Regions from separate parts of the Morganella sp. GD04133 genome, predicted to be linked through region 1. Evidence: predicted binding sites of a transcription regulator. Region 1 holds the regulator's gene; each other region holds the start of a gene.
The links. Region 1 encodes CRP, which controls carbon source genes, mostly activating them, when cyclic AMP is high. Its sites were predicted from a motif close to ATGTGANNNNNNTCACAT; they were not measured.
Positions count from the first base shown of each region.

Region 2: a site for CRP is predicted at 1,468-1,485, ahead of rbsD (D-ribose pyranase). Genes of this name have one in related genera too.
Region 3: a site for CRP is predicted at 2,643-2,660, ahead of msrB (peptide-methionine (R)-S-oxide reductase MsrB). Genes of this name have one in related genera too.
Region 4: a site for CRP is predicted at 1,355-1,372, ahead of N7387_RS07465 (sugar transporter). Genes of this name have one in related genera too.

Region 1 covers NZ_JAODZS010000024.1:18,953-23,253, reverse strand. The annotation lists gene ppiA (peptidylprolyl isomerase A) at 1-82, shown strand, start outside; gene N7387_RS12995 (aminodeoxychorismate synthase component II) at 349-924, shown strand; gene N7387_RS12990 (aspartate aminotransferase family protein) at 1,037-2,257, shown strand; gene crp (cAMP-activated global transcriptional regulator CRP) at 2,326-2,958, opposite strand; gene N7387_RS12980 (OsmC family protein) at 3,262-3,669, shown strand; gene N7387_RS12975 (phosphoribulokinase) at 3,733-4,301, opposite strand, start outside.
Region 2 covers NZ_JAODZS010000022.1:6,866-11,166, forward strand. The annotation lists gene rbsA (ribose ABC transporter ATP-binding protein RbsA) at 1-960, opposite strand, end outside; gene rbsD (D-ribose pyranase) at 968-1,387, opposite strand; gene N7387_RS12070 (lytic polysaccharide monooxygenase) at 1,747-2,322, shown strand; gene ravA (ATPase RavA) at 2,468-3,994, shown strand; gene viaA (ATPase RavA stimulator ViaA) at 3,988-4,301, shown strand, end outside.
Region 3 covers NZ_JAODZS010000012.1:51,835-56,135, reverse strand. The annotation lists gene ansA (asparaginase) at 23-1,042, shown strand; gene pncA (bifunctional nicotinamidase/pyrazinamidase) at 1,053-1,691, shown strand; gene N7387_RS07540 (DUF1315 family protein) at 1,734-2,009, opposite strand; gene msrB (peptide-methionine (R)-S-oxide reductase MsrB) at 2,113-2,526, opposite strand; gene gapA (glyceraldehyde-3-phosphate dehydrogenase) at 2,856-3,851, shown strand; gene N7387_RS07525 (D-hexose-6-phosphate mutarotase) at 3,964-4,301, shown strand, end outside.
Region 4 covers NZ_JAODZS010000012.1:36,936-41,236, forward strand. The annotation lists gene N7387_RS07455 (ATP-binding cassette domain-containing protein) at 1-515, opposite strand, end outside; gene N7387_RS07460 (hypothetical protein) at 871-1,314, shown strand; gene N7387_RS07465 (sugar transporter) at 1,424-2,644, shown strand; gene N7387_RS07470 (SMR family transporter) at 2,742-3,074, shown strand; gene N7387_RS07475 (DUF333 domain-containing protein) at 3,104-3,409, shown strand; gene dsbB (disulfide bond formation protein DsbB) at 3,464-3,994, opposite strand; gene nhaB (sodium/proton antiporter NhaB) at 4,157-4,301, opposite strand, start outside.

The DNA of each region.
Region 1 (4,301 bases):
AGTGAAGACAGAAAACATTGGTCCGTATCAGAACGTGCCGTCAACGCCGATCAAAATTATCTCTGCAACTATCGTAAAATAAACCGTATTTTCGTGCAGATTAAGGGGAATATTTCCGGATATTCCCCGTAAGTGTGTCAAACTCCCTGATAGTCTGAATAAGACGACATCTGCCTCTGCGGCGCCGTGCCGCATTCGGGCTATTTTCTCTGTCCGGCTGTGGTATTATAGCCCGCTTCATGAAACTGTCTGTGCAATCCCCCGGGGTTGCAGGGTATTGTCAACGTGTGCCTGATACAGCAGTTTGAAAATAAAAAAGATAAATATATCAGTCGGATATAGATAATCATGCTATTAATTATCGATAATTATGACTCATTTACTTATAACCTGTATCAATACTTCTGTGAGTTAGGTGCAGATGTACAGGTTAAACGAAATGATGCCGTCAGCCTCAGTGATATTGAGCAATTATCGCCATCTCATCTGGTGATCTCACCGGGTCCCTGCACGCCGTCAGAAGCCGGTATTTCGCTGGATGCGGTCAGCCATTTCGCCGGTGAAATCCCGATCCTCGGGGTGTGTCTCGGGCATCAGGCTATCGGCCAGGCATTCGGCGCGCAGGTGGTGAAGGCGCGTAAAGTGATGCACGGCAAAACCACCGCAATCCATCATAACCAGCAGGGTGTGTTCAAAGGGCTGAACCGTCCGCTGACCGTCACCCGCTATCACTCGCTGGTGATTGCCCCGGAAACATTACCGGCTTCGTTTGAGGTTACCGCATGGAGCCTGCATGACGGTAATGTGGATGAAATCATGGGGATCCGCCATAAAACGCTGCCGATTGAAGGTGTGCAGTTCCATCCGGAAAGTATTCTCAGTGAGCAGGGGCATGAACTCCTGAATAATTTCCTGAAATACTAATCAGTTATCGCTTATTTTATCCCCGGTTCTGTTTTTTCATTCGTTTTGATTTGATTTTTTATTCATATTTGGTGATTATATTTTCACTTGTGGATAGATCAGGTAAGGAACGATGACAAAACAGAATGCGGTTACGCGCGGCACTTATGATGAAGTAATGCTGCCAATTTATGCACCGGCTGATTTTATTCCTGTCAGAGGACAGGGAAGCCGGGTGTGGGATCAGAATGGCACCGAATATGTTGATTTCGCCGGGGGGATTGCCGTGCTGGCGCTGGGTCATTGTCATCCGGCACTGGTCGCGGCACTGAAAACCCAGAGCGAGTCGCTCTGGCATGTCAGCAATATTTTTACCAATGAACCGGCGCTGACACTGGCGCAGAAGCTGATAAACCACACGTTCGCGGAACGGGTTTTCTTTGCCAACTCCGGCGCGGAGGCGAATGAAGCCGCATTCAAACTGGCGCGCCATTATGCACTGACCCGTCATCATCCTTATAAAACCAAAATTATCGCTTTTCATCACGGTTTTCACGGCCGGACACTCTTTACCGTTTCTGTCGGCGGTCAGCCGAAATATGCCGATGGCTTCGGGCCGAAACCGGCGGATATTATTCATGTGCCTTTTAACGACCTCGATGCTGTCAAAGCGGTGATGGACGATCACACCTGTGCCGTGGTGCTGGAACCCATTCAGGGTGAGGGGGGGATCACGCCTGCCACTCCTGCTTTTATGCAGGGAGTACGTGACCTGTGTGATAAACATCAGGCATTGCTGGTCTTTGATGAAGTGCAAAGCGGGATGGGGCGCAGCGGAAAACTGTTTGCCTATATGGATTATGGCATTGAGCCGGACATCCTGACTACGGCGAAAGCGCTGGGCGGCGGTTTTCCGATCAGTGCCATGCTGACAAAACAGGACATTGCGCAGGTGATGGTGCCCGGTACACACGGCACAACCTACGGCGGTAACCCGCTGGCCTGTGCGGTCGGCAATGCGGCCTTTGATCTGATCAACGACCCGGCACTGCTGGCGGGTGTGAATGAGCGCCATCAGTGGTTTGCGGATGCACTGCAATCCCTGAACAGCACATTTGGCGCGTTTGCGGAGATCCGCGGGAAAGGGCTGCTGATTGGTGCCGAACTGGCGGGTATCTACCGTGATCAATCAAAAACACTGCTGGGACTGGCGGCTAAAAACGGTCTGATGCTGCTTAACGCCGGAACCAATGTGCTGCGTTTCACGCCATCGCTGATTATTGAAAAAGCGGATGTGGATGAAGGGATGAAACGGCTGGCAAAAACCCTGAATGATTTCCGGGAAATGCAGTAAAACGGCGGAATTCAGAAATAAAAAAACAGGCGCAATTGCGCCTGTTTTGGTGATAAAGGCCGTCCGGATTAACGGGTGCCGTATACCACGATGGTTTTACCGTGTGCGGAGATCAGGTTCTGATCTTCCAGCATCTTCAGAATACGGCCGACCGTTTCGCGGGAACATCCCACAATCTGGCCGATTTCCTGACGGGTAATTTTGATTTGCATACCGTCCGGATGTGTCATGGCATCCGGTTGTTTTGCCAGGTTGAGTAATGTCTGGGCGATGCGGCCTGTCACATCAAGGAATGCAAGGTTTCCGACCTTTTCTGATGTGGTTTGCAGGCGGCTTGCCATCTGCGCGGAAAGGCGCATAAGGATATCCGGGTTAACCTGGATAAGCTGGCGGAACTTTTTGTACGAGATTTCTGCAACTTCGCAGGCGCTTTTTGCCCGTACCCACGCTGTACGTTCCTGTCCTTCCTCAAATAATCCGAGTTCACCGATGAAATCACCCTGGTTGAGATAGGATAAAATCATCTCTTTGCCTTCTTCATCTTTGATCAGCACCGCAACAGAACCTTTTACAATGTAGTAGAGTGTTTCTGCCTTTTCGCCCTGATGAATAAGCGTGCTTTTGGATGGATATTTGTGGATATGGCAGTGAGACAAAAACCATTCAAGCGTGGGGTCTGTTTGTGGCTTGCCGAGAACCATTCGCGTTATCCTCTGTTGTTAGTTATTGCAAACCGTTGTTTACGCTCTGCAATTATATAAAGTCTTAGCTTATCATATTAACTTGCTGAATTTCCGGCAAGTTAGTTTATTAAAATAGTATAATAATCCTCACGGAAAGATATTGATCTTAGCCATAGATAAATCCTTGCCGTGTTTTTAGCACAGGAAAACCGTCCTGTCTTCCACTGTCTCGCTTCAGCATAATAAACTATGAGAGAGATTGCCAGCCCGTGAATGAAAGGGTAGTCTGTCGTGAATTATATTGATGATGAGGGTATAAAAATGGAAGCGCGTGTAAAGTGGGTTGAGAACATGACTTTCTTAGGGGAATCCGCGTCAGGACACCAGATTACAATGGACGGTAATGCCGGTGAAAAAGCCCCGAACCCGATGGAGATGGTACTGATGGCAACCGGCGGCTGCAGCGCCATTGATGTTGTCTCTATTTTGCAAAAAGGCCGTAATCAAGTCATTGATTGTGATGTAAAACTCACCGCTGAACGTCGTGAAACCGCGCCGCGTTTATTCACTCATATCAATCTGCATTTTATTGTGACCGGGCGTGACCTGACTGAAAATGTTGTCGGACGTGCTGTGCAATTATCCGCTGAGAAATATTGCTCTGTTTCATTAATGTTAGGCGAAAGTGTTAAAATTACACATAGCTTCGACGTAAAAAATATTGAATGATTTTTTGAAATATTATTTTTATTTTTGAACACTAACCGGGTAATACATTATTACCCGGTTTTTTTATCGCTTGTTTATTTGTTTTCCCTGCAATAATTGCTCTGCCAGCGGCGCCATTATTAATTCCATCGCCAGCCCTAATTTTCCGCCGGGCACGACAATGGTATTTGAGGCGGAAATAAAGGAGCCCTGAAGCATGGATAACAAATAGGGGAAATCGATTTTTTTCAGGCCGCGGAAGCGGATCACGGTAAAGCTCTCATCCTGTGACGGAATGGATTTGGCCGAGAACGGGTTGGAGGTATCCACCGTCGGCACCCGCTGGAAATTAATGTGGGTGCGGGAAAACTGCGGGGTGATATAGCGGATGTAATCATCCATCGAACGCACGACAGAATCCATGACCGCTTCCCGTGAATGACCGCGATCGTTCGTGTCACGGACCAGCTTTTGTATCCACTCCAGATTGACTATCGGTACCACACCGACCAGCAAATCCACATGACCGGCAATATTATGTTCCGGCGTGACCACGCCGCCGTGCAATCCCTCATAGAAAAGTACGTCTGTCCCGGCAGGCAGTGCCTCACGCGGGGTGAAGGTGCCGGGCAGCTGGTTATAGGGCACGGCTT
Region 2 (4,301 bases), on a different contig from region 1:
CGAGTTTATCTGACAGACGTTGCCATCCATTTCTACCGTTCCGCCGGTTTTTACCATCGCGCCGTAAATGATTTTCATCAGTTCGGTACGCCCGGCCCCCATCAGCCCGGAAACGCCGAGAATTTCATTCTCATGCAGCGTGAAACTGACATCATGCACATCACGACCGCACAGGTTTTTCACCACCAGCTTTTCTTTGCCGCGCGGCAGAGTCAGACGCGGATACTGATCTTCCAGCTTGCGCCCGACCATCATTTCAATCAGGGTATCCTCAGTCAGGTCAGATACCGGTTTTTCACCGATAAACTGGCCGTCGCGGAACACTGTCACGTCATCACAAATCTCAAAAATCTCTTTCAGACGGTGAGAAATATAGACAATCCCGCAGCCCTGCTCACGCAGTTCGCGGATCACACTGAAGAGCGATTCGGTTTCAGTGTCCGTCAGGGCATCTGTCGGTTCATCCATAATGATGACTTTCGACTCAAAACTGAGCACCTTGGCGATTTCCACCATCTGCTGATCGCCGATGGACAGTTCCGCTACCAGCCGGTGACTGCTGTAAGATAGATTCAGACGGGCCAGTAACTTATCCGCTTCAGCGTACATCTTTTTCCAGTCAATGTTGCCGAAACGGCCGGTAAATTCTCGGCCGAGAAAAATGTTTTCTGCAATCGTCAGTTCCGGGATCAGGTTCAGCTCCTGATGGATAATCCCGATACCGGCTTCCTGCGATGACTTCGGCCCCGTAAACTGACGCTCCTGCCCCAGAAACAGAATCTGACCGGCATCTTTTTTGTAGATCCCGGTCAGCACTTTCATCATGGTGGATTTACCGGCGCCGTTCTCTCCGACCAGCGCCATCACTCTGCCGGGGTAGACCCGCAGGGCGGCACCGGATAACGCTTTCACACCCGGGAACGCTTTATCGATACCTTTGAGTTCAAGTAACGGTTCCATAGACACCTCAGAATGTCACGCCGGAGAACAGCATCACATTGGCAAACGGTGTGCACTCACCGGTCCGGATCACGGCACGGCTGTTTTGTGTCTGTAACTTGAAAGAGGCATGAGTTACATACTGAATCTGAATCACATTACCCTGCTGTAATTCCAGCGCTTTCAGATGTGCCACGATCGCATCGTGCAGCTCACTGTTATGTGTCTGGATATCTTCCGCCATCAGCGCGGCTTCCACCTGCGTCTCCTGCGTGATGACCTTAAACACCGACATAAAATCAGGCACACCCTGCGTTAATGCCAGATCAATACGTGGTGTGGCGGGCGGGATCGGCAGCCCGGCATCAGCAACAGTAATATGGTCGGTATGACCCAGACGCGCGATAACTGCGGAAACATCACCGTTCAGTAAAGCCCCTTTCTTCATAAAATCCTCCTGAGCGAAACGTTTCGCTTTTAAACTATGGTAGGAAAAATACCGGAAAACTCAATATTCATCCATAAAAAGTGTGATGGTGATCGAAACGTTTCGCTTAAGAATGTGTTAAATAAAAAAGCTAACTGATTGAATGAGTTACAGCTGAATGGATTCAATAAATAAAATAAAAAAACCGTTAACGCCGTCATCCGTCAGTCTGCAGCCTGAATAACACCCTAAATATATTACACCACCGTAACAATACGATATGTATGTATATTATTTAAATAAGAATGGATAACTTTTGATATTCAGGGATATATCAATATATTGTTATGTTGCTCTGGTACATATAACCGGAGTTGTTTATGAAAAAGCACATCATTATTACCGCAGTATTGGCCAGCCTGTTTTCAGCATCCGTTCTTGCTCATGGATTTGTCACCAAACCTGCCAGCCGGGCCGCAAATTGCCAGTTAAAGAAAAATCTGCCTCAATTGTGCGCATCTGCACAATGGGAACCTCAGAGTATTGAAGCGCTTTCAGGGTTTCCCGGCGGAGAATCCCCGCCTGATGGTCATCTTGCCAGCGGAAATATTGAACGCTTTATTCCGCTGGATTTGATCGGCGATATTTGGGTTAAAGAAAAAGTAAAACCAGGGAAAATGGATTTTGAATGGAAAATTACCGCAGCACACTCAACCAGAAACTGGCGATACTATATAACAAAACCAGACTGGAACCAGGAGGTACCACTAAACAGAGAAGCGTTTGAATCTGAACCATTCTGTTATTTTGAAGACCATGGCAGTGTTCCGCCATATACCGTAACTCATCAGTGTGAAGTACCGGAACGAAAGGGCTATCAAATCATTTATACCGTATGGGAAATAGCCGATACCCCTAACAGTTTTTACCAGGTTATTGACGCCGATTTTAACTAATCACATCAGCTGCCGGGATATATACCGGCAACTTTTTACCATAAAAAAATCGAAAAACAGAAGAAACGTGATTTTACGCAGTAAACGCGGTAGCTTTTTTAGTTTATAAACGCAGAAACTGCATCAGTAAATTCACGGGAGTCCCATGCAACGTTCTGAACGTATCGCCCGGCTGAGCCGACATCTGGAATCCGGGCTGTATGAACGACAGCACGCCATCCGGCTCTGCTTACTGGCCACCCTCAGCGGGGAAAGTGTTTTTCTGCTCGGCCCGCCGGGAATTGCCAAAAGTATGATTGCACGGCGGATGAAACTGGTTTTCAGTGACGCCCGTGCCTTTGAGTATCTGATGACCCGCTTCTCCACCCCGGAGGAGATCTTCGGCCCGCTCTCGATTGCGGCACTGAAAGATGAAGGGAAGTATCAGCGCATCACGCAGGGATACCTGCCGGATGCGGAAATCGTGTTTCTCGACGAAATCTGGAAAGCGGGTCCCGCTATCCTCAATACCCTGCTGACAGCGATTAACGAACGCAAATACCGCAACGGCGACAGCGAAAGCCCTATTCCGATGCGACTGCTGGTGGCCGCCTCCAACGAACTGCCGGATAACGACAGCAGCCTGGAAGCCCTCTATGACCGGATGCTGATCCGCTTATGGCTGGATAAATTACAGGAAAAACAGAGCTTCCGCGCCATGCTCATCAGCACACCGGGGGCATCGGATGAACAGATCCCCGCGCATCTGCAGGTAACCGATGAGGAATATCATCAGTGGCAGGAAGAGATTGACCGTGTTGTGCTGACCGATCAGATATTTGAACTGATTTATCAGTTGCGTCAGCAGATTGAGCGGCTGGATAACGCGCCGTATATCTCAGACCGGCGCTGGAAAAAGGCACTGCGGCTGTTACAGGCCAGTGCGTTTTTTAACGACCACAGCAGTATCACGCCTCTTGATCTGATTTTGCTGAAAGATTGCCTGTGGCATGATTCCGCCTCACTGAAATCCGTTCCGCAACTGCTGACACAACTGATGTGTGAGCAGGCCTATCAGCAGCGCAGCCTGTTACTGAAACTGGAAAAATACTATCAGGAATGGCTCCTGGAAACGCAGACTCAGCAACAGCGTGATGCCTTCAGTGTGATCCGCAGCAGTGCCCGTTTCGGGCGCAAAGTCAGTTACGCTCTGCCGGATACGCTGCCGCCCGGCCCGGTCACCCTCTTTTTACATAACCCGCTGACATTACATGATATGACAGTCACTCATGTGACTATTGAGCGCTCCGCCTTTGATACCTTCTTTGATAAAGGCGTCTTTGATCAAGGAGGGAACATTGCGGCAAAACTCAACGGCATCGGCTTTACCCAGTCGGTATCCGCTGCCGTGAATGATAACGGCCTTCTGGAACTGCGTGATGTCAGTCTGCGCAGCAGTACCCTGTTCCCGGCGGGTACCGAAAGCCGGATGACAGAAGCACAGAAGCAAATCTGGCTGGATAAGCTTTCGGTGATACGCCAGACACTGGTGCAGCAGCGTCAGCTGTTTGCACAGCATCAGCCGGCACTGTTTGTCAGTGACGACTGGATTGCGCAGATAGAGGAGAGCTTTCTGCCGGTGACAGAGCGCCTCGATAAACTGGTGCAGCAAATGAGCAGCACCCCGTGTTAAGTCTTTCGGCACTGGATCTGGCGCTGGCAGTTAATGAAGGGGAACTCATTGAGGAGATCCTGCTGACACTGCTGGCGGCTCCGCAGCTGGCCTGGTTTTTTGAAAAGCACCCGCGGTTACGCCGTGCGGTGCTGACCGATATGCCGTCATGGCGGAAATCACTGGAAGAACGGGTGAAAGAGGCGCTGGTTCCGGCGGCACTGGCAGATGAGTTCCGTCTTTACCAGCAGAGCACCGCTGCAGACCGGACAGAATTTTACCGCCTGCTGCCGGAAATCCTCAAAGTACTGGAGGACATAAACTCGCC
Region 3 (4,301 bases), on a different contig from region 1:
ACTCATTGTTAAGAGCAGTAACATGCAAAAGAAATCCATTTATGTGGTCTATACCGGCGGGACTATCGGTATGCAGCATTCGGCACAGGGCTATATCCCTGTTTCCGGCCATCTTCAGCGCCAGGTTGCCAAAATGCCGGAGTTCTTCCGTCCGGAGATGCCGGATTTCACCATCACCGAGCACCAGCCGCTGATTGATTCATCTGATATGACGCCGGATGACTGGCAGTGTATCGCGGATGATATCAGCGCCCAGTATGACCACTATGATGGTTTCGTGATCCTGCACGGTACGGATACCATGGCATTCACCGCATCGGCACTCTCCTTTATGTTTGAGAACCTGACCAAGCCGGTAATTGTGACAGGGTCACAAATTCCGCTTGAAGCACTGCGATCCGATGGTCAGATCAACCTGCTGAATGCCCTGTACCTGGCGGCGAATTATCCGGTCAATGAAGTGGGATTGTTCTTCAATAACCGTTTATACCGGGGCAACCGTACCGTCAAAGCCCATGCTGACGGCTTTGCGGCCTTTACCTCCCCGAATTACCCGCCGCTGATGGAAGCGGGGATTAATATCCGCAATCTCAATACGCACCCGCTGCTGCAAAGCACTGCACCTTTCACGCTGCATAACATCACCCCGCAGCCCATCGGGGTGGTAACGGTATATCCGGGCCTGTCGGTGGATGTGGTGAACAACATTCTGCAGCAGCCGGTCAAAGCGCTGATTATCCGCTCTTACGGCGTGGGTAATGCCCCGCAGCACCCGAAACTGCTCACCGCCCTGCGGGAAGCCACAGAGCGCGGTATCATTGTGATCAACCTGACGCAATGTATTTCAGGGCGCGTCAATATGGGCGGTTATGCCACCGGTCATGCGCTGGCAGAAGCCGGGGTGATCAGCGGCTTTGATATGACCTTCGAGGCGGCACTGACCAAGCTGCATTATCTGCTCAGCCAGGATTACACCAGCGATGAGATCCGTATTCTCATGCAGCAGGATCTGCGCGGAGAACTGAGCTATAACGACAACTGAGGAGTCGGCAATGAAACCGGCACTGCTTCTGGTGGATATCCAGAATGATTTTTGTCAGGGCGGCAGCCTGGCTGTCCGCGACAGTGATGCGGTGATCCGCACAGCAAACCGGATGATAGCCTGTTGTCAGCAACAGAATATTCCGGTGATCGCCAGTCAGGACTGGCATCCGGCAGCGCATCTGAGCTTTGCGGTTAATTCAGGGACAGTGATTGGTGAATGCGGTGAGCTGAACAGACTGCCGCAGATCTGGTGGCCGGTGCATTGTGTACAAAACACACCGGGAGCGGATTTTCACCCGGAGCTCAACAAACAGGCCATCACCCATATCATTTATAAGGGTGAAAATCCGGAAGTGGACAGTTACAGCGCATTTTATGATAACGACCGCCGGGAGCCGACCGCCCTGCTGCCACTGCTGACAAAACGGCAGATCACGCATCTCGCGGTTCTTGGGATCGCCACCGACTACTGTGTGAAATTTACGGTGCTGGATGCCCTGGCGGAAGGTTTTGCCGTCACTGTGATCACAGATGGCTGCCGGGGCGTTAATTTACAGCCGGATGACAGCCTCACTGCCTTTGCGGAGATGGAAAACGCCGGGGCGGTATTGCAGGCTGCCGTTCAGTTCTGCGGCGAAAACGAATAGCAAAAATCACAACGGGACAGTCAATACTGTCCCGTTTTATATTCAGTCCTGCGGTCTCAGTGTCGCCAGGTGAGTGTCGGTAAACAGCGCTTTCAGTTCCTGCTTACTTTTCAGACTGATTTCCCCGTCAGTCCCCACTGTCATATGTGCCGGATCCGCATTATGGCGGGACTGCCATAACATCACCAGCTGCAGACTGCTGCTTTTCTGGGATTCCGTCAGCGGTACACCATCGGCCCATTTACCCAGTTCGACGGCGGTCACCAGACGCCCGTAGACTTCCGGCGTCATGGCGGACAATAAATCATCAATTTCCATACAGTTCCTTCCCCGAAAGCCTCTGATTTCACGTTTTGATCACATCAGAAGCTGAATCGTTTTTTCTATCGTTATACAAATGTTAAATTTCAATATAACCAAACTAACCGATTGTTATTGCTTTTGTTTTTTCATCTTCAAAACTCAGTGATGCTGAGTTAATGCAATAGCGCTGCCCTGTCGGCGCTGGCCCGTCAGGAAAAACATGCCCCAGATGCGCATTACAATGACCGCAGCGGGTCTCAATACGATGCATGCCATGAGAGGTATCGTCAATATACCGGATCGCACTTTTGCTGACCGGTTCATAAAAACTCGGCCATCCGCAGCCGGCATCAAATTTGGCATCCGAATAAAAAAGCGGAGAACCACAACAAATACAACGATATAGCCCCTGTTTCTCATTATAGAGCAGGCGGCCGGTAAACGGGTGCTCAGTTCCCGCTTCCTGTGTGACATAGTGCTGAATCTCTGTCAGCTCAGCAGGTGTATCCCGCTTTTTATCAGTCCCGGACATAGCTGAATCCTTATCATTATTGTGCAGGGTCAGTCAGACTACAGAACAACAAAAAATTAACATCAAATGACCGGATGTTATTCTAAACTTGTCATGTCAGCATTGACACTACTTATTTGTGACATGTTTCACATTTATACCCCATACACGCTGTCTTTATTCCGGTAAGTCCCGATAATAGCGGCGACAAATTTACTGAAAGTGGCGATTTGTTGAGCAGATTAAATGTTAAATGACATTAATTGACACGATTCCGCTTGACGGCTGGCAAGGTTTTGGTAACTTTAGTAGCAACTTTAATTCACTAACAAATAGCTGGTGGTAATACTATGACTATCAAAGTAGGTATTAATGGTTTTGGTCGTATCGGCCGTATCGTATTCCGTGCTGCACAAGAGCGTTCAGATATCGAAATCGTTGCAATCAACGACCTGCTCGATGCGGATTACATGGCATACATGCTGAAGTACGACTCAACTCACGGCCGTTTTAACGGTACCGTTGAAGTGAAAGATGGCCATCTGGTTGTTAATGGTAAAACTATCCGCGTTACCGCCGAGCGTGACCCTGCAAACCTGAAGTGGAACGAAGCCGGTGTTGATGTTGTTGCTGAAGCAACCGGTCTGTTCCTGACTGACGAAACTGCACGTAAACACATCCAGGCAGGCGCGAAGAAAGTTGTTCTGACCGGTCCTTCCAAAGATGCGACCCCGATGTTTGTTATGGGTGTTAACCACAAAGATTACGCGGGCCAGGAAATCGTTTCTAACGCATCCTGTACCACTAACTGCCTGGCACCACTGGCAAAAGTCATCAACGACAAATTCGGTATCGTTGAAGGTCTGATGACCACTGTTCACGCCACCACTGCCACCCAGAAAACAGTTGACGGTCCTTCACACAAAGACTGGCGCGGCGGCCGCGGTGCATCCCAGAACATCATCCCGTCTTCTACCGGCGCAGCAAAAGCAGTGGGCAAAGTTATCCCTGCACTGAACGGTAAACTGACCGGTATGTCTTTCCGTGTTCCTACTCCTAACGTCTCTGTTGTTGACCTGACTGTCCGTCTGGAAAAAGCAGCAACTTACGCTGAAATCTGTGAAGCTATCAAAGCGGCAGCAGCAGGAGAGCTGAAAGGCGTCATGGGTTACACCGAAGATGACGTGGTTTCCACTGACTTCAACGGCGAAGTACTGACTTCTGTGTTCGATGCCAAAGCCGGTATCGCGCTGAACGACAACTTTGTGAAACTGGTTTCATGGTATGACAACGAAACCGGTTATTCTCATAAAGTTCTGGATCTGATTGCACACATCTCCAAATAAGTCTGCACTCCGTTATCCTCACAAAGAGCCGCTTTTGCGGCTCTTTTGTTTTGTGGTAAACAGTCGTAAAGTAGAGAGTGAATGTCCTGTTTTTATTAAAAAAGGGTAAATTATGATTGACCGCCTTCTTGCGTTACCGGTTACCAGTCCGATCACCCCTTCACTGTCCCAGCGTCAGATGGGTGATTTGCCGGTTATTGTGATCGACCATCCGAAAGTCCGTGCTGCGGTCAGTTTTCAGGGAGCACAGGTACTGGCATGGCAACCTGCCGGTTCAGAACAGCCGGGATTGTGGCTCAGTGAGAACAGTGCATTTACCCCGGGTGTAGCCATCCGCGGCGGGATCCCGATCTGCTGGCCGTGGTTCGGCCCGGTACAGGCGCCTTCTCACGGTTTTGCCCGTATTATGCAGTGGGAATTCACCGCCCATAATGAAAATGAAGACGGTGT
Region 4 (4,301 bases), on a different contig from region 1:
GCATCCAGATGGTTTCCGGGTTCATCGAGTAACAGGAAGGCGTGCGGCTGCAAAAAGGCGCGGCAGAGTGCCAGCCGGGTTTGCTCACCGCCGCTCAGGTTTGTGCAGAGGGTCTCCACCGGGAGATGTGCCAGTTGTGCGCTTTCCAGCAGGGATTGCTGCTGTCGCGGCATATCCCATTTGTCCGCCAGAAAATCATAATCCTCTGCGGTGGCAGTGCCGTCCTCTGTGCGGCGCAGTGCAGCCTGAATTTCTGCGGTTCCGAGCGCATCTGCCAGTGTGATGCCGGAAAGGCGGGTCAGCTGCGGTACGTAATAAAACGGTACCTGCCAGCTGACCGTGCCGGTTGCCGGGTGCCGTTGCTGCGCGAGCAGCGACATCAGTACGGATTTGCCGCGCCCGTTATGACCGGTCAGCCCCTGAACCTGACGGGTTAATGTGCCGCTGATGTTGTCAAACAGCGGAATATCGTTAAATGTCACTGATAAGTGAGAAAAATGGCATTGTACGGACATACAAAAGCTCCTGAATAAACAGGGGCAGGCGGATATGCCGGATAAAAAAGAAAACGATGATGAGGATAGCTGCCTGCCCGATATCAAAACAGCGCATTCGTAAAAATGCGGATGATACAGCAATGGGATTCAGGCAATTAAATCATGTCGGCAGACATCCTCAGGGGAAATGAACTGCGGCAATGGTGTCAAATAAAAGCAGAGTTGTAAACCCCCGGTTTCCGGGATTTCCGCAGAGTACGCAGGAATGATTTTTTCACGGAATGTTACTGTCAATCGCCGGTATTTTCGTTATTCTGTCCGGCCTTGATATTTTTTATTTTCCGGCAGCGGAAATTCAGCAACAGGATGGGTTATGAGTTCAGCAGAAACGGTATATCAGGTTGATCAGAAACGCAGAATTATCACCTGTATCATTACATTCTTTGTGGTTATTGTGCTTTATATCGCACTGGCGTACTTATTCCAGACACGGATGCCGGGCGTGGCTGCCGCGCTGGGCCTGACGGTGTATGTCTATATCGCGCAGTTCCCGGTAATTAAAGTGTACGGTGATAAACTGACGTCCAAAATTGCGGTCGGTAAAGTGGTCTCTATGCCGTTTGACGGCGGTCATTTTTCCCTGCAGGAAGTGAAGGGGCTGAAAGCGTTAATGGTCTCTTTCTCCGCGGATTCTTATATCCTGAGCTATCATCCGGCAAACAGCCGCCGTGTCCGTATTGTCGGGCCGACACTGAAAAAAGAACAGTTGAAAGCGATTTTTGACGCCATTCCGGCACAGTCAAAACGTGCATTATAATGCGGTAATCCGGTTCCCGTACTTCCCGTGATAATCCCATGTGTTACCATGGTCACACTTTTCTGCTCAAAAGCTGTATCGATACAGCTTTTCTTTACGGGGGACCATAATGACTGAAGCCCTGTCACGAAATCAAGCCTGGTTGCGGGTGATGGTACTTGCGGTGGCGGCATTTGTATTTAATACCACTGAGTTTATTCCGGTTGCGCTGCTGAGTGATATCTCGGCGGGCTTTGCAATGCAGCCCGCCGAGACCGGACTGATAATCACCATTTATGCCTGGGTGGTGGCATTGACGTCGCTGCCGCTGATGCTGCTGACGGCGCGTATTGAGCGGCGCAAATTGCTGCTCTGGCTGTTTACTGTGTTTGTGGTTAGTCACATCGTGTCCGGGTTGGCACAACGTTTTGATGTGCTGGTGATCAGCCGGATCGGTGTGGCGCTGGCGCATGCGGTATTCTGGTCGATCACGGCGTCTCTGGCTGTCAGAGTGGCACCGCCCGGTAAAAAATCCCAGGCACTGGGACTGCTGGCGACCGGGACAGCGCTGGCAACCGTGCTGGGGCTGCCGATAGGCCGTGTTATCGGGCAGTGGGTCGGCTGGCGGATGACGTTCTTCTGTATCGGTGGCCTGGCGCTGATCACCATGGCGGCAATGGCGCGTTTTCTTCCGCTGCTGCCGAGTGAGCATTCCGGCTCCCTGAAAAGTATTCCGGTTCTGTTCAGACGGCCTGCGTTAGTGGGGATTTTTGTGCTGACCGCGATTGTGGTCACCGGGCATTTCACGGCTTATAACTATATTGAGCCGTTTGTGCAGACCGTTGCCGGGAAATCACAGGATTTCGCCACGCTGTTTCTGCTGATTTTCGGTGCTGCGGGGATCATCGGCAGTGTGATTTTCAGCCGTTACAACACCCGGCTGCCGCTGCTGTTTCTGCCTGCGGCGATAACATTACTGACAGTGTGCCTGATGCTGCTGCTGACCAGCCGCGTGACCGATACCGCGCTGATTATCCTCGGGGTTGTCTGGGGGATCGGTATGATGTGTACTGCGCTGGGGTTACAGGTCAAAGTGATTGATTTATCACCGGATGCCACCGATCTGGCGATGTCTGTTTATTCCGGCATTTTTAATATCGGTATCGGTGGCGGAGCACTGCTCGGTAATCAGGTGATTATTCATATGGGAATGGAACAGATAGGCTATGCCGGGGCGGTATTTGCGGTGGCGGGTGTGATTATCTCACTGTTTGTTTTCAGCCGTTACCGGACGTTGTTTATACAAAGGCCGAAAGCGGAGAGCCGTATTACCTCGCATAATCCGTCATAAATTAATCCTATCCCGCACCGTTTCGCTGCGGGATTTTTTTTCTGATTTCTTTATAATATCCGCCTTACTGGCTGATAACGATATGAACGGGTGATTTATGAATGGTTTATTGTGGCTGACGCTGGCCGTGGGCGCGGAAGTGGTGGCGACCTCAATGTTACGGGCGGCGGACGGTTTTACCCGGCTGATACCGTCGGTCGTGGTGGTGATCGGCTATTGTGTGTCGTTCTGGGCGCTGTCTCAGGTGGTGCGGATGATGCCGCTGGGGATTGCGTATGCTATCTGGTCCGGGTTGGGTATTGTGATTGTCTCTGCCGCCGCTTATTTTATCTATCACCAGAAACTGGATTTACCCGCAGTTATCGGGATGGCTCTCATTATTGCGGGTGTATTAGTGATAAATTTATTCTCGAAAAGCAGTGTTCACTGAGCTGCGTCCGCAGCTATGAGGCCATAATCATGATATCAGTTCCCTTTTTCCGCCGCCCGGGGCGGGTATTGTGCAGTGTTATTGTTGCGGCGGCAGCGTTTGCCGCCGGTTGCAGCAGTTCACCGGACACGGTGCAGCAAAAGCAGATCCCGCGCTACCAGCAGCCGTTAATTGATTTAACCGAAGATGCCCGGGCCAGCTGCAGCTATGCGGGCGGAACGCCGTCACTTATCCGCGAATTGAACGGCGCACAGACTCCGGGCTGTCAGTTTGCCAACGGCAAACGCTGCCGCCAGCAGTCACTGCTTGCCGGAAGTTGCGGGTCGGTATTATAAATGCGTTTTGAACAGCTGCGTTATGATGACGCAGCTGTTATTGACTGAGTCAGATCAGAACAGACGTCGCGGCTGTTTGCGGTGAATGAACTGGGATAATAATACCAGCGCACTGACAAGCAGATACACAGCAAAGATCCCGATAAGCCACTGCGGCATATCCAGTTTCAGGAATACCCACTGCTGAACGGCACAGTCACCGGACGCCTCAAACACTGACGGCAGCCAGGTATTGAGCGGCAGCCATTCCGGGAAATTCACAAAGAAATCACAGGTATTGAACGGGGACGGGTAGAGCTGGATCATGGTGTGTTCCCATGACAGCTGTAATCCGGCAATGCCGCTGTAAATCCACAGGGCTATAGCCAGCCAGCGGATGATAACGCTGCGCGGTGCTATCCAGCCGAGGAATCCGGCAAACGCAATGCCCAGAACAGCAATACGTTCATAAATACACATCACACACGGCTGTAATCCCATTCCGTGCTGAAAGAACAGGGCGATACCGTCGAGTGCCAGTGCGGAGATCATCAGTAAAAACCATGCACTGCGGCCCCGCGAACACGCATAAAGATAAGTCAGCATAATTGTATCCGGGTTATCCGATTAATAAGAAACAGATTAACTAACGCAGCGACTGTACGATAAAAAATACAGCAGCGCACCCCTTTTCCGCATTTACGGCGGGCAGAAACAAAAAAACCGGAATAACACGGTTATTCCGGTTAGTACAGTGTAAAAAGGTAGTTACGGCAGTGTGATCATACCATTTGCCGCCATCCATTCTGAAACCGGTACCAGCCACAACTCAACACCGAAGAAACCGACCAGTGTCATCACAATGGTGTAAGGCAGCGCCATGATCACCATTTTTCCGTAGGAAAGCCGGATC